Posidoniimonas polymericola: one gene and its partner. The protein of the gene in region 2 interacts with the protein of the main gene of each other region in a pairwise test. Links are inferred from orthologs where the notes say so. Each region holds a gene or a part of one and is shown on either strand. Other genes may lie near its edges.

What was found.
Region 1: the proteins of trkA (region 2) and Pla123a_RS01550 interact in binary tests that used the Escherichia coli proteins (3 or more experiments, as listed by UniProt). The link is inferred for Posidoniimonas polymericola from one-to-one orthologs.

Annotation. Positions count from the first base shown.
Region 1 is NZ_SJPO01000001.1:389,155-395,358, forward strand. The notes cover bases 944-3,885. They hold Pla123a_RS01550 (PTS sugar transporter subunit IIA), read right to left. Parts: upstream 2,682-3,885; coding sequence 2,205-2,681; downstream 944-2,204. Other genes in these bases: ptsP (phosphoenolpyruvate--protein phosphotransferase), read right to left, coding at 944-1,404; Pla123a_RS01545 (HPr family phosphocarrier protein), read right to left, coding at 1,821-2,129; hpf (ribosome hibernation-promoting factor, HPF/YfiA family), read right to left, coding at 2,862-3,251; Pla123a_RS01560 (hypothetical protein), read right to left, coding at 3,527-3,885. Also shown: more of ptsP, read right to left, coding at 1-943; more of Pla123a_RS01560, read right to left, coding at 3,886-5,848; Pla123a_RS01565 (sulfatase family protein), read left to right, coding at 6,132-6,204. UniProt on the Escherichia coli protein: Seems to have a role in regulating nitrogen assimilation.
Region 2 is NZ_SJPO01000010.1:247,973-254,170, forward strand. Bases 2,121-5,056 are described here. They hold trkA (Trk system potassium transporter TrkA), read right to left. Parts: upstream 4,399-5,056; coding sequence 2,842-4,398; downstream 2,121-2,841. Other genes in these bases: Pla123a_RS19570 (TrkH family potassium uptake protein), read right to left, coding at 2,121-2,834; Pla123a_RS19580 (hypothetical protein), read right to left, coding at 4,407-5,056. In the rest of the region: Pla123a_RS19565 (hypothetical protein), read right to left, coding at 1-660; more of Pla123a_RS19570, read right to left, coding at 1,245-2,120; more of Pla123a_RS19580, read right to left, coding at 5,057-5,615; Pla123a_RS19585 (hypothetical protein), read right to left, coding at 5,628-6,152. UniProt on the Escherichia coli protein: Part of the constitutive potassium transport systems TrkG and TrkH. May regulate the transport activity of TrkG and TrkH systems. Binds to NAD(+) and NADH.

The DNA of each region.
Region 1 (6,204 bases), on a different replicon or contig from region 2:
GCTCCGGTCGACCGCCAGCGTGTACTGCACGAGGTCGTTGGTGCCGATGCTGAAGAAGTCCACCTCGTCGCAGAAGTGGTCCATCATCATCACCGCCGACGGGACCTCGACCATCATGCCGACCTTGATGTCGCGGTCGAACGGCACGCCCTCCTCCTCGAGGTCCTCCATCGCGTCGGCCAGCACCATCTTGGCCCGCCGCAGCTCGATCAGCGTGCTGATCAGCGGGAACATGATGCGGATGTTCTTCGTGACGCTCGCCCGCAGGATCGCACGCAGCTGCGTGCGGAACATGTCCACGTGTTTGAGCGCCAGGCGGATGCTACGCAGGCCCAGGAACGGGTTCCGCTCGTCCTCCGGGTCGGGCAGGGCGGGCAGCTTGTCGGCGCCGAGGTCGAGCGTCCGCATCACGACCGGGAAGCCGGCCATCGCCTCGGCGACGTCGCGGTACGCCTGGTAGTGCTCCTCCTCGGTCGGCTCGCCCTTGTTGGCCAGGTAGAGGAACTCGGTGCGGTACAGGCCGATGCCGTTGACGCCGCGGTCCAGGCACTGCTGCGCCTCGCTGGGGAACTCGATGTTCCCCAGCAGCTGCACCTGAATGCCGTCGGTGGTCTCGGCCGGCAGGTCCTTGAGGCTGGTCAGACGGTTGGCCAGGTCTCGCTGGTGGTCGACCTCGTGCCGGTAGCGGGCGAGTGTCTCCTCGTCCGGCTGGAGGATGATCAGCCCCTCGTCGCCGTCGATGATGACGGTCTCGCCGCCGGACGCGTCGGACAGGAACGCGCCGACGCCTACCACGGCCGGGATGCCGAGCCCCTCGGCCACGATCGCGGTGTGGCTGCCGGGGCCGCCGACCTCCGTGGCGAAGCCGCGGACGAACCGCGGGTTCATGTGCGCCGTTTCGCTGGGCGTGAGGTTGCGGGCGAGCACCAGCACCTCGCTGGTGATCTTGGCAAGGTCCTCACGCCGCTCGCCGAGCAGGCGGTGGAGCAGCCGCTTCTCGATGTCGAAGACGTCGTTGGCGCGCTCGGCCATGTAGTCGCCCTTGAGCGACTGGAAGACCTTGGCGTACCGCCGCAGGGCGCGGCTCACGGCGTACTCGGGCGAGTAGTGCCGGTCGCGGATCATCTCCTCCAGCTCCTCGCGGAGCCGGGGGTCGTTGAGCATCTGCACGTGGGCCGAGAAGATCGACGCGTACTCGTCGCCCAGCTGCTCGGAGACCCGCTGGCGGCTCTCCTCGATGTCGGAGGTGACGCGGGCGATGGCCTCGTGCAGGCGTGTGAGCTCGCGCTGGACCACATTGCGCGCAAGGAACCGCCGGGGGATCCGGAATCCCTCGTTGTCGAGCACGATCGCTTCGCCGATGGCGACGCCAGGCGAAACGGCGATTCCCTGTAGGCGTTTCATAGCGCCCTTTCGGGCACAGCCCCGGGGGCCGCGAGCGGCGGCCGCGGGGCAATCGGCCCGCGCCGCCCCGCGCCGGGACGGCCGGGGCCGCCCCTGGGCCTCTGAGAGCAGGCGCGCGGCCGGTTGCTGGCAGCAACCGCGGCCGCTGGTTGGGGCCGCTCTCAGACCCGAGCCGCGCGGCGATCGCCGACGGCTCTTGGCTGAGGGTGTGCAGTAGTTCTTGTGTTAGTAATCGGCGGGGCCGCCGGGCGGTCGCCCGGTCGCTCTCGCCGCTTTGCCCGCTGTGTGCGGGTCCGCTGTGTCTGTAGCAGACGCAGTGCCCTTGGCGGACGCTGTGTCTCACGTGGCCTGGCAGCCGTGGTTCGGGCTTGTTTGGGTCGCTCGTCCGCTCTGCGGGGTCGTGCCCGCGGCGGCTCTCAGCTCGCCTGATCCTGCGTGGCTGTTTGGTCGTCGCTGTCGTAGTAGGCGCCGATCAGCTCGGCGATCTTCTCGACGGCCTGGGGGGCGTCTACCCCGCTGGCCGCGACGGTGATCGTTGATCCTTGGCGGGCGCCCAGCGTCATGATCTGCAGGGCGGCCTTGGCGTCTACCTTGTATCCCTCTAACTCAAGCGTGATTTGTGACTCGTAACGCATGGCCTCGGTCGCGACGAGGCTGGCCGGTCGGATGTGCAACCCGTTGGGGTTTTGCACCAACACGATCTGGGTTTGTTGAACGTCGGCCATCGCAATGCTCGTCGCAAAGCCCGTCCCTTGCACAACGCGTCGCGACGCCCGGCGTCGGGCGTCGGCGGCGGGCGGCTAGGAACCGAACTGGTTGTTGTCGGCCTCTTCCAGCAGCTGCCAGATGTCCTCGGAGGTTGAGCTCTGCTTCAGGAACCGGCAGAACGAGTCGTCGCGGAGCTGCCGCGAGATGTTCTCCAGCGCCCGCAGGTGGTCGCCCGGCCGGTCCGGCGGCGAGACCAGCAGGAACAGCAGGTGGACCTTCTCGCCGTCGAGGCTCTCGAAGTCGACGCCCCCCTCGCTGACGGCCACGGCGCCGCACAGCTTGTTGACGGTGGGGTGCTTGGTGTGGGGAACCGCGACGCCGCGGCCGATGCCGGTGCTGCCGAGCTCCTCACGCTTCATGATCGCCTGGACGATGCTGTCGAAGTTCTCCTCCGCGATCTCGCCGGCCTCCATCAGGGCGGTGGCCATCTCGCGGATGACGTCCTCTTTTTCGGTGGCCTCGAGGCGGGGCCGGATGGCTTCCTTACGGATGAAGTCAGAAAATTTCATCTGTCACTTGTGTCCTTGTGTCTTAACGCTTTTTCTGGCGCTGTGTCTGGCTCGTAGCGGGGCGCCGCGGCCTTGGCCGCGTCCCGCCGGGGGCCCCGGGCCGGCCGACAAGGTCATCGCCGGCTGGGCGGGGGGTCGCTTTTATTGGGGCGCCGGCGTTGCCCGGGGCGCCGCGTGCGATCAGTCGTCGCTGTCGTCGAAGCTGTCGTCCGCGACCGCCTCGGCCGTCTCGCCGGCTGCCGTATCGTCCTCTATCCGCTTGACCGAGGCGTCCCGGTTGCGGGTCTGTACCTTGTCCTTGTAACGGCGCAGCTGCTGCTCCATCTTGTGCAGCGCGCTGTCGAAGACCGCTATTAGATTATCGCCTTGATCGTGCGATACAAAGTCGTGTTTGTGTTCCGCCGACACATTCACGTCTACCCGCGGCTTGTTCGCGTCCTTCAGGTCCACCACGACCTCGATGGCGCTCAGACGGTCAAACAATCTGAGCAGTTTCTCTGCCTTGGTGACAAACTTCTCCTGGGTCGCTTCATTCAGGTGCCCGTGCCTGGTCGTGACGTTAATCTGCACCGAGTATTCCTTAGCGAGACGTTAGCTGAATCCAGTCAAATAAGATCGCGCGGCCCAACCGGCCGAGGGCCTCATTGTAGCGGCCGCGAGAAAAAGACGGAACCGAGCTAACTTGGGGCGGTCGTGGGGGTGGCGCAACGCCGCCCCCCAGGCCGAAACCACAGAAAATGAGGCGTTCGAGGGCTGTTTGACACCGGCGGAAGCCCTTCCCCCGCCCGCGGCCCGGCGGGGGCTCGTCCGTCGTTGTGCGCGGAGCCGCAGTCTTGAGCCGCCGGCTACTCCGCCGAGTTCATCAGCCCCGCGGGGCTCAGATCGCCGTCCTCGAGCCGCGCCCGCTGCCGGTTGATGGCGGTCTCCCGACCGCCGGTCGTGCCGGTCGGGCTGAACACCTGGCGGCGGCCGGTGATCTGCTCCAGGTTGCTGTTGGCCAGCACGCGGACGTCCAGCTGGTCGCTCGAAAGCCGGTCGATGAGCGTCCGCATGGCGCCGACCCGCCACTCTTCCGGCGTCCGGCCGACCTGCTGCAGGTTGTACCCGCAGAGCATCTCCCACAGCTGCTCGGCGACCTCCACCGGCCGCTGCCGGTGCAGCTCCTCGTGCACCGCCTGGGCGAGCGCCGGGCTGCTGGTCATCGCGAACCGCAGGGCGGCGATCTCGTCGGTCCAGGAGAGGTGCTGCTCCTCGTCCCGGAGCGCTTTGATGGTAGAGTCGAATTGTCCGATGTGCACCGCGCAGATCGTCGCCAGGGCGCGCTCCTCTTTGCGCTTCGAGTTGTTGAGCGTGGCGAGCTGCGTCCAGACCGGCGGGCCGACCTGGATCTGCGCCGCCAGCCGTGGCGACGCCTCGCGGGCTACCTGCGAGTTGGCCCGGTCGTCGAGCCAGTCGGGGTCGGCGTTGTAGGCCTGGATCTTGCCGACCTGCTCGTCGGACATCAGCCACATGCCGCGCTGGTCGGCGTTGACGTCGAAGCCGTCGCCCGACCACTGCACGTCGCCAACCGGGGCGTAGCACTCGGCCACCAGGGGTGCGGCCTGCTTGCGCGGATCGACCCCCGGCTGGAACTGCCGCTTGACCTCCACCGCCAGCGACGACGCCTCGCCAAGGGTCAGCCGCCCGAAGCGCTGACCCACGGAGAATGAAACCTCCGACGGCGCCTTGCCCATGTTGGTCAGCAGCACGCGGCCGTACACCAGGTTGATGTCGGGCGTGCGCTGGCCGAGGCTGGTGGCGTCCAGCCGGGTGCCGTCGAACAGGTCGAGCACGACCTCCGAGTCAAACGCCACGGCGGGGCGGTAGGTGGGCAGCGACAACAGTTTGTCGCCCGGCATCACCTCGCTGCGGTCGGCGATGCGCCGCCAGTTTTCGGTGTCCGGGTCCTTGCGGAGCAGCACGGCGCCCTGCGAGAAGACCAGGCCCAGCCGCCGCGGGGGCTCGGGCTCGGCCGGCGCTGGCGGCGCCGCGGGTTCGGCGGTCGGACCGTCGTCGCCGCTGTCAGAGATTGCCGCGGGGCCGTCGGTCATCGGGCTATCAGATCCATCGGCGTCGGTCGGGTCGCCCGGGATCGGCGGCTCGTCCTGGGGCAGCGGGCTGGTCGGCTGCTCCGACGACGCCATCGGCACGGCAGCGGCCGCGTCGTCCGGCGACTCCATCGGCTCCACCGGCTCCACACCCGGGGGCGGGCCGAGGGGGAGCGGCTCGTCGGCCGGCGATGACTCACGAGCCGGCGGCTCGCTGGTCGGCAGCCCCGCGGGCGTGTCACTCAACGGCCCGCCATCAGCCGAGTCGTCGCCCGCCGGCTTGTCGACCGCGGGGGCATTGTTCGTGGGGACATCGATCGGTGGTGGCAGAGGCGTGTCGCCCGACTCGGGGTCGGGTTTGGCGGTGGCCTCACCGCCGGTTTCTGCTGGTCCGCCCTCAGGGGTCGTGGCCAATGGCGGCGGCTCGGTCGGCGCTTCGGCGTCGCCGGCGTTGGCGACCGCCGGCGCGTCGTCACGCATCCAGCCGCCCGGTCCGAACGCGAGCAGCGCCGTCACGCCCAGCACAAGCAGCGCCGCGATCGCCGGCAGCAGCCGGGTCAGCATCGAGCGTTCCGACGCGCGGAGGTAATCGGGGATCTCCGACACGCCGCTGTGCTCGGTCACCGGCGGGCCGACTTCCGCCGCGCCGGCGGGGGGCGAGGCAGTCGCGGCCGCGGCGCCGCGGCCCATCGCGTACAGCCGGTCCTTGGTCGCGGGGTCGATCTCGGCCCGCTGGCCGAGCACCATCGTCAGCACGTGGTGGCACAGCGCCGCCTCGGCCAGGTGCGAGTCGGCGTCGGGGAAGGTTTCGAGGTCCAGGCACCGCTTCTCGAACTCCGTGACGTCGTCCGGCGGCAGCGTGTTGTCGAGGTACTCCGCCACGACGTTTGCGTCGCTGTGCGGCCCGCTGGCGTGCAGGTCGGGCGCCGGTTGCCGCAGCCGTCGCGTGGCGTCGCGGGTGCGGTGCAGCAGGTCGTTCGCGACGTCGCTCGCGGCTACCCGCTTGGCGAGCTCCTCCTGGTCCTGCGGTTCAAGAATGTTGTCGAGGTAAGCCAGCAGCGTGCGGAGGGTAAGTCGCATAACAAATCGGCGCCGTTTGAGGGGGTGTCGCGGGCGGGGAACGCCCGTCAGTAGTTGTTAGTGCGAATCTGCGCCGCGCTCCGTGCAAGATTCTGCGAAAAAGAAAAAAGAGGGTGAATCCAGCCGGCAAGCGTCGCCCCCTCCGTTGAGGAAGCGTGGCGCGGAATCAGGTAAGATTTTCAAGCAGATCGGCGGCTCGGCCGGCGTTGTTCTAGCGGCGCGGCCTGGGCCCGGCGTCCTGCTTGCTTGTCTTTGGCCAGCCAAACGTTTGGGGAGGCTTCGTATGAAGGTAGCTGTTCTGATCTGCGTCGCCGCGGTGTCGGCCTTTGCGGGGGCAGGCCAAACGCACGCCGCCG
Region 2 (6,198 bases):
GCTGCCGCCGTTGCCGGACCCGCCGTCGAGCGAGAAGTTGTCGATCGCGAACTCGGCCGGCTCGAAGGAGTTGTCTAGCGAGTAGAGCTCGATGTAAAAGTAGTCGATGTCGATCAGCGGCCCGCCGTCGACGTTCTCGAACTCGTCGTACAAGAACGAGGTGTCGAACTGCACGGTGTCGGAGTAGCCGTCGAACCCACCGAGCCCGGTGAACGTGTTGCCGAGGTAGGCAGAGTAGTACGCCTGGCGGCCCTCCGAGTCCTCGATGTAGATGTCGATGTAGTCGTTCGTCTGGAACGGCTCGCCGCCGACCGATTGGGCGAAGTTGAACTCCACGCTCTGCGTGTCCAGCCCCGAGAGATAAATGTCGACCGAACCCGAGTAGGGGTTGCCCCACATCGCGTCGGCGTCGATGCCGAAGGCGTTGCCGGCGACCTGATAATTGTCGTCGAAGAACAGGTTGTTGCCCGAGTAGTTGTAGATGTCGACGCCGTCGGGCGTGAGGTACGCGTACCCCTCGGGCAGCAGACCGGTGGGCGAGGCAGGCCACAGGAATCCGTCGCCGGCCGGGCCAGAGGTGAACGTGTAGAACACCTGCTGGGCGGTCGCGGCGGCGGGCAGGGCGGCCGCAGCCGCCAACGCGAAGAGGAGGCGATGCATCGGATGCTCCCAGGTGAGGTTCAGGCGCCGGAACCCGCAGAATCTAAAGGGTCGGCTCGCCGGCTGTCAAGCAACCGAGCGTCGGCGTCGGTTGAGATGGACAAGCGGGCGCCGCCGAACAGGCCGAAGCGACCGAGCTGCGATGAGGCGACCGCAGCAGTGCGATTGGGAGCTAGTCCGCCGCCGAGGCGAATCGGGGCGTTCTTCAATTTCTTTGTAGAAGTCGCCCACCAAGCGCGGTCAAATAGAGGGGTTGCTCTCGAACGACGTGGGAGCGGACCGCCTTGGAACAGCCGACGGTGGGGGGAGTGCTGCGCGCTCACGGGAATGGTCTCGCAGGGCGTCGCCCTCTGGCCGCCGCCGGGGGGGGCCGGCGGAGTCGTGCGTGGGGGTTTTGTCCCGTTTGCTCGATAAATCGGACTATACCCGCTGAGCCCATTTGTGGCGGGCACGGCGTTTGAGGCTGCTATAGCAGGGGGAAACGGCGTTAATGGATCAGGGGAGAACTGTGGCCCGGAGAGCGGTGGGGGACAAAACCCCTTCGGGCGGCGCCCGCCGGGGCGTGGCTCGCCGGCTGTCGGACGCTACTTCGACCGCCAGAATGACGGCATCCCCAGTACCAGCACGGGGAACAGCTCGAGCCGGCCGAGCATCATCAGCAGCACGAACAGCAGCTTGGCGAACGAGCTGAACGCCGAGTAGTTCTGCGTGGCGCCCACCGTGCCGAGCCCCGGGCCGATGTTGTTGAGCGTCGCGGCGACCGCGCTGGCCGAGTCGATGAGCTTGTTCTGCAGCGGTTGGTTGTGCTCGGTCCACGTGGCGTCCGGCTCGAGGCCGACCAGCAGGATCCAGCTGAACATGAACAGGAAAGTGACCAGTCCGAAGTACAGCAGGATCGCGCGGCGGAGCTCGGGGTCGGGGATCGGCACGCCGCCCAGCCGCAGGTGCCGCACGACGTTCGGGTGGAACGAGTGCTCGATCTCCAGCCGCAGGATCTTGACGAACAGCACGTGGCGGATGACCTTCATGCCGCCGCCGGTGCTGCCCGCGCAGCCGCCGACAAACATCAGCAGGAACAGCATCGCCCGGCCGAACTGGTTCCACTGGTCGAAGTCGTGCGTGCCAAAGCCGGTGGTCGTCAGGATCGACACGAACGTGAACGGCACGTAGCGGGCGGCCGAGATGGCCTCGGACGCATCGGACAGCACGCCCTCGCGGTCGAAGTCCTCGTACAGGTAGACCGAGATCACCCCCAGCAGGAGCGAGCCGCCGAGGATAATCGCCATGTAGCTCCGCCACTCGACGTCGCGGAGCATGATGGCGCCCCGGCCAACGGTCACGAGGTAGATTAGCGTGAAGTTCATGCCGGCGATGATCATGAACACCAGCACCGTGTAGTCGATCGCCGCGCTGTTGAAGTAGCCGAGGCTGGCGTTGTAGGTGCTGAACCCGCCGGTCGCCATGGTGCCGAACGCGTGGCAGATGGCGTCAAACCAGTTCATGCCCTCGATCTTGAGCAGCACCGCCAACACCAGATTAAGCGCGCAGTAGATCGCCGCAAAGGTCCAGGCCGTGTGCTGCATGCGTTCCTGCGAGCCCTCCTTGCTGGGGCCCGGGATCTCGGCCCGCATCAGCGCCTTGCCGGCCGAGCCCTGCCCGAGCACCGCTACGAACAGCACGATGATGCCGAGCCCGCCCAGGAAGTGCGTGCTGCAACGCCAGAACAGGATGCACCGCGGCAGCAGCAGCGGGTCCTCGATGTCGGTCAGCACCGTGGCGCCGGTGGTGCTGAAGCCCGACTGCGACTCGAACAGGCAGTCGGCGACATTCATCAGCCGGCGCTGGCCGGAGTCGTAGTCGGCCCACGCGATCGACGAGTGGCTGAACAGGTAGGGCAGGGCGCCGAGGGCGGTCGCCAGCACCCAGCTCAGCCCCACCACGGCCATCGCCTCGCGGCGGTAGATGCTGACATTGGCGCCACGGCCCAGGTAGCGGAACACGCCGCCGAGCACCACGCACCCGGCGATCGAACCGGCCAGGGCGATCAGCCCCTGCCACTCGATGTGCTCGGCCTGGCCGAACCACGGGAACGCCCAGGGCACGCTGCCGAGCATCGTGGCGCCCATCAGCCAGGAAACCATGCCCAGCAGTCGGAGGACGATTGGGTAATTCATGGGTGCGTCAGTCGCCTCTCTCGAACATCGGCGTCAGCTCCGACGCGTCACGGTCGTGCAGCAGCGCGACGATGGTGTCGCCGGTCCGCAGCTGGTCCTTGGCCCCCGGCACAAACGCGTAGTCGTCCCGCGTGATCGCCGCGATCAGGCACTGCTTGGGCAGGTGCAGCGCGGCGATGATCTCTCTGGTGACCGCGGCGTTTTTTTGCACCTCGATTTCGAGCGCGACAATGTCCCCCTCGCCGAGCGGCGTCCGTGAGACCACCGGCCCGGAGGTCAGGTAGCCCATGATCTGCTTGGCCATCGCCTGGCGGGGGCTGACCGCGAAGTCGATGCCCAGCTTGCCGACCACTTGGGCGTAGTCCGGCCGGCCGACGATCGCCATCGCGCCCTTGGCGCCGAGGTCGCGGGCCTCGACCGCGGCCATAATGTTGTCTTCGTCCTCACCCGTGCAGGCGACGAACACGTCGGTGCTGGCGACCCGCTCCTCCTCAAGCGTCGCGCGGCGGGTGCCGTCGGAGTTGACGACCGTGGTTTCCTCGAGCATGGTCGCCAGGAACTCGCACCGCGTGCGGTCGATCTCCAGCAGCGTCACCGCGAACCGCTGCGACTCCAGGATCCGCGCCAGGTGCAGGCCGGTCTCGCCGCCGCCGACAATCACCACGCCGGTCTTGCCGCCCCGCTCGCCGCAGATGCCGGACTTGACGTCCTCGACGCTCTGCCGGGCTCCGATCACTGTCAGCCGGTCGCCCGGCGAGATCACGTCCTCGGCCGAGGCGATCTTGCTCTCGCCGTCGTGCGTGATCGAGCCTATCAGCACCCCCTTGGGGAGGCCGATCTCTCGCAGCGACTTGCCGACCAGCTTCGCCTTCGGCGCGGCGGTCACCTCGCTGACCTCGATCTCGCCGCGGGCCAGGTTCTCAACCACCACCGACCCGGGGTGGCGGATCGCCCGAGCCAGCTCCATCGCCGAGAGGTGCTCGAGGCTCAGCAGCCGGTCGATGCCGAAGTGACGCTGGTAGTCGAAGGTGCTGAGGTCGCGGAACACCGGGGCGTAGACCCGCGCCACCACGCGGCGTGCGCCCATCGATCGCGCCATACTGGCCGACACCAGGTTCACCTCGTCGTCGCCGGTCACCGCCAGACAGAGATCGACCGAGCTGATGCCGGCCTGGAACAGCACGCTCGACTGCGAGGCGCTGCCCGCCAGGCCTCGGACGTCGAGCGTCTCGTTGATGTGCTTGATCTGCTCGGCGTCGGTGTCGACGACCGTCACGCTGTGGCGCTCGCGGCACAGCATCGCCGCAACGCTGTGGCCGACTGTGCCGGCGCCAAGGATTACAACACGCATGTCTGCCGCTCTGGGGATCTTGAACCGCCCGCCGTGCCGGGCGAGCCTGGCTGTCGGGCGGGGCCGGGCTGTGGGGCCCGGACAAGTTAAGCAGTGAAACAGGCGACGCCAATGCTTGCAAGTCCGGTCCCCCGCGGGGGCCGCACAATTGGGCGGTCTGGGCCAGGCCTGCCGCCGCCGGAAAGCCCCCGTTTTGAGGTCGAACGCACCCAATCGGCGCGCTAGAACGGCGTCCCGCCGGGCGGGAGCCGGTAGACGCTGGGCTGTGGCGCCGGGGCCGCGACGGGAGCGTTCAGCGGGGGGGCGGCCGGAGTCATGGTTGGGGCAGCTTGCTGCGACGCTGGCGGGGCTGCTGTTGCAATAGGCGCCGATGTCGGCGGCAGGCTCGGCGTCATATAGCTGGGCGGCGGCATCGTCGGCGCGGCGGCCGCCATCGCGACCGACGCCCCCTGCGGCTGCCAGCCGAGTTGCTGTGTGGATGGCGCCGCCGGCTGCGCTGGCCCCGCGGCGCCGAAGCCCTGGGGAGCCGTCGCGCCGAGGTCCACCACCGGGTGGCCCTGCATCATCGGCGGCTGGAAGACCTGGTTGGGGTCGCCGGTCGCCGCGTTGACCACCGCCGAACCGACATCAATCCGCAGCCCAAGGTCTGCCGCCGGCACACGGACGGTCACCACCTCTGGAATCGAGACCTGCGCCTGCGGTTCGTAGCGGAAGCGGTCGGCCGTGGCGCTCGCCAGCAGTGTGCCGTTCTGGTCGATGATGCTCTGCTCGGTAACCCAGCCGTGGGGGTCGATCACGTAGATCCGGGTGAGCTGGCCACGCGGCGTAACCTCCACGGCCCGCACCTCGAGCTTGCCGTCCGACCGCGGCATCGGCGGCTGAGCGGCGCCGGGCGTGATTGTGACCATGCCGAGCGCCTCGATGATCCAGCGGGGTTCGATCGGCAGCATGTTCTGGGCGCCGCTGCTTGCGTACTGGTCGTGCCGCACCGTGTAAAGCGGCGACTGCCCGTCCTGCCCCTTCATCTGCCGGGCCCACAGCCACAGGCGTTCGTCGTTGCTGCCGAAGTCGACCTCCGGCCCGGTCAACGCCCGAGCGGTAAAGCGGAACCGCTGCGGCTGTTCGAAGGCGATGTTGCCGCTCAACAGCGGCAGGTTCGGCAGCCCCAGCACCGAGATCGACGCGTTGTTGCTGAGGTAGGTCCGGATCCGGGCCGTGTTCTGATTGACGGCCGCGATCACCTGGTCGGCAGTGGCGGTTGGGGCGAGGATCTGCGGCGCCGGCGGGCCGGGCGCGTAGCTGGAAAGCATGCTAGAGGTCGAGCGGCAACCGCTGGTGATCAGCAGCAGCACCGTGAACATCAGCGTGAAGCCGAGGTACAGGGCGGCGTTCTTGGCGGTGGTGGCCGCGAGCGACGAGGCGGTTTTCATCTGTGGGGGTCCTCAGGCGGCCAGGAGGCTCGACAGTTGCTGCTGGATTGCCGCCGCCCGCTGCGCGTTCGGGGTCGCCTCGGGCACGTCGTAGGTCTCGTCGCGGCGGGTGCAGTAGACCCTCAGCCCTGGGGCCGGGGTGGGCGCCTCGGTTTGAGGGCCGCCGAACAGCCCGTGCCGCTCGTCGGCCTCGATCCGCATCACCCGCCGGCGGACCAGCAGCAGCGTGAGCACGTAGCGGGCCTCGGCGTGGGCCGGGTCGTCGGCCCACTGGTCGAACAGCTTGAGCAGCACGTCGTTGGGCGCCATCGCCCTGCCGGCGCCCGCTTCCCCGGTGGGCCGGGACTCCCACCAAGCCACGACGTCTTGGTCGTCGTCTGCCGGGGGGCCGGGCCAGTGCTCGGCGGCGTAGTCTTCGCGCTGCAGCACCCCACGCACCTCGCGCACCAGCGAGAAGTAGTGGTCGGCCGCCTTCAGCGGCAGATCACTCTTCACGCACCGTCGCGCGCCAGTGGGGATTTCGAGCTCGGGCTGCATGCGGTCTCTCGGCGCCTACGGAGTAGGGAAACAGGCGCGGGAGAGT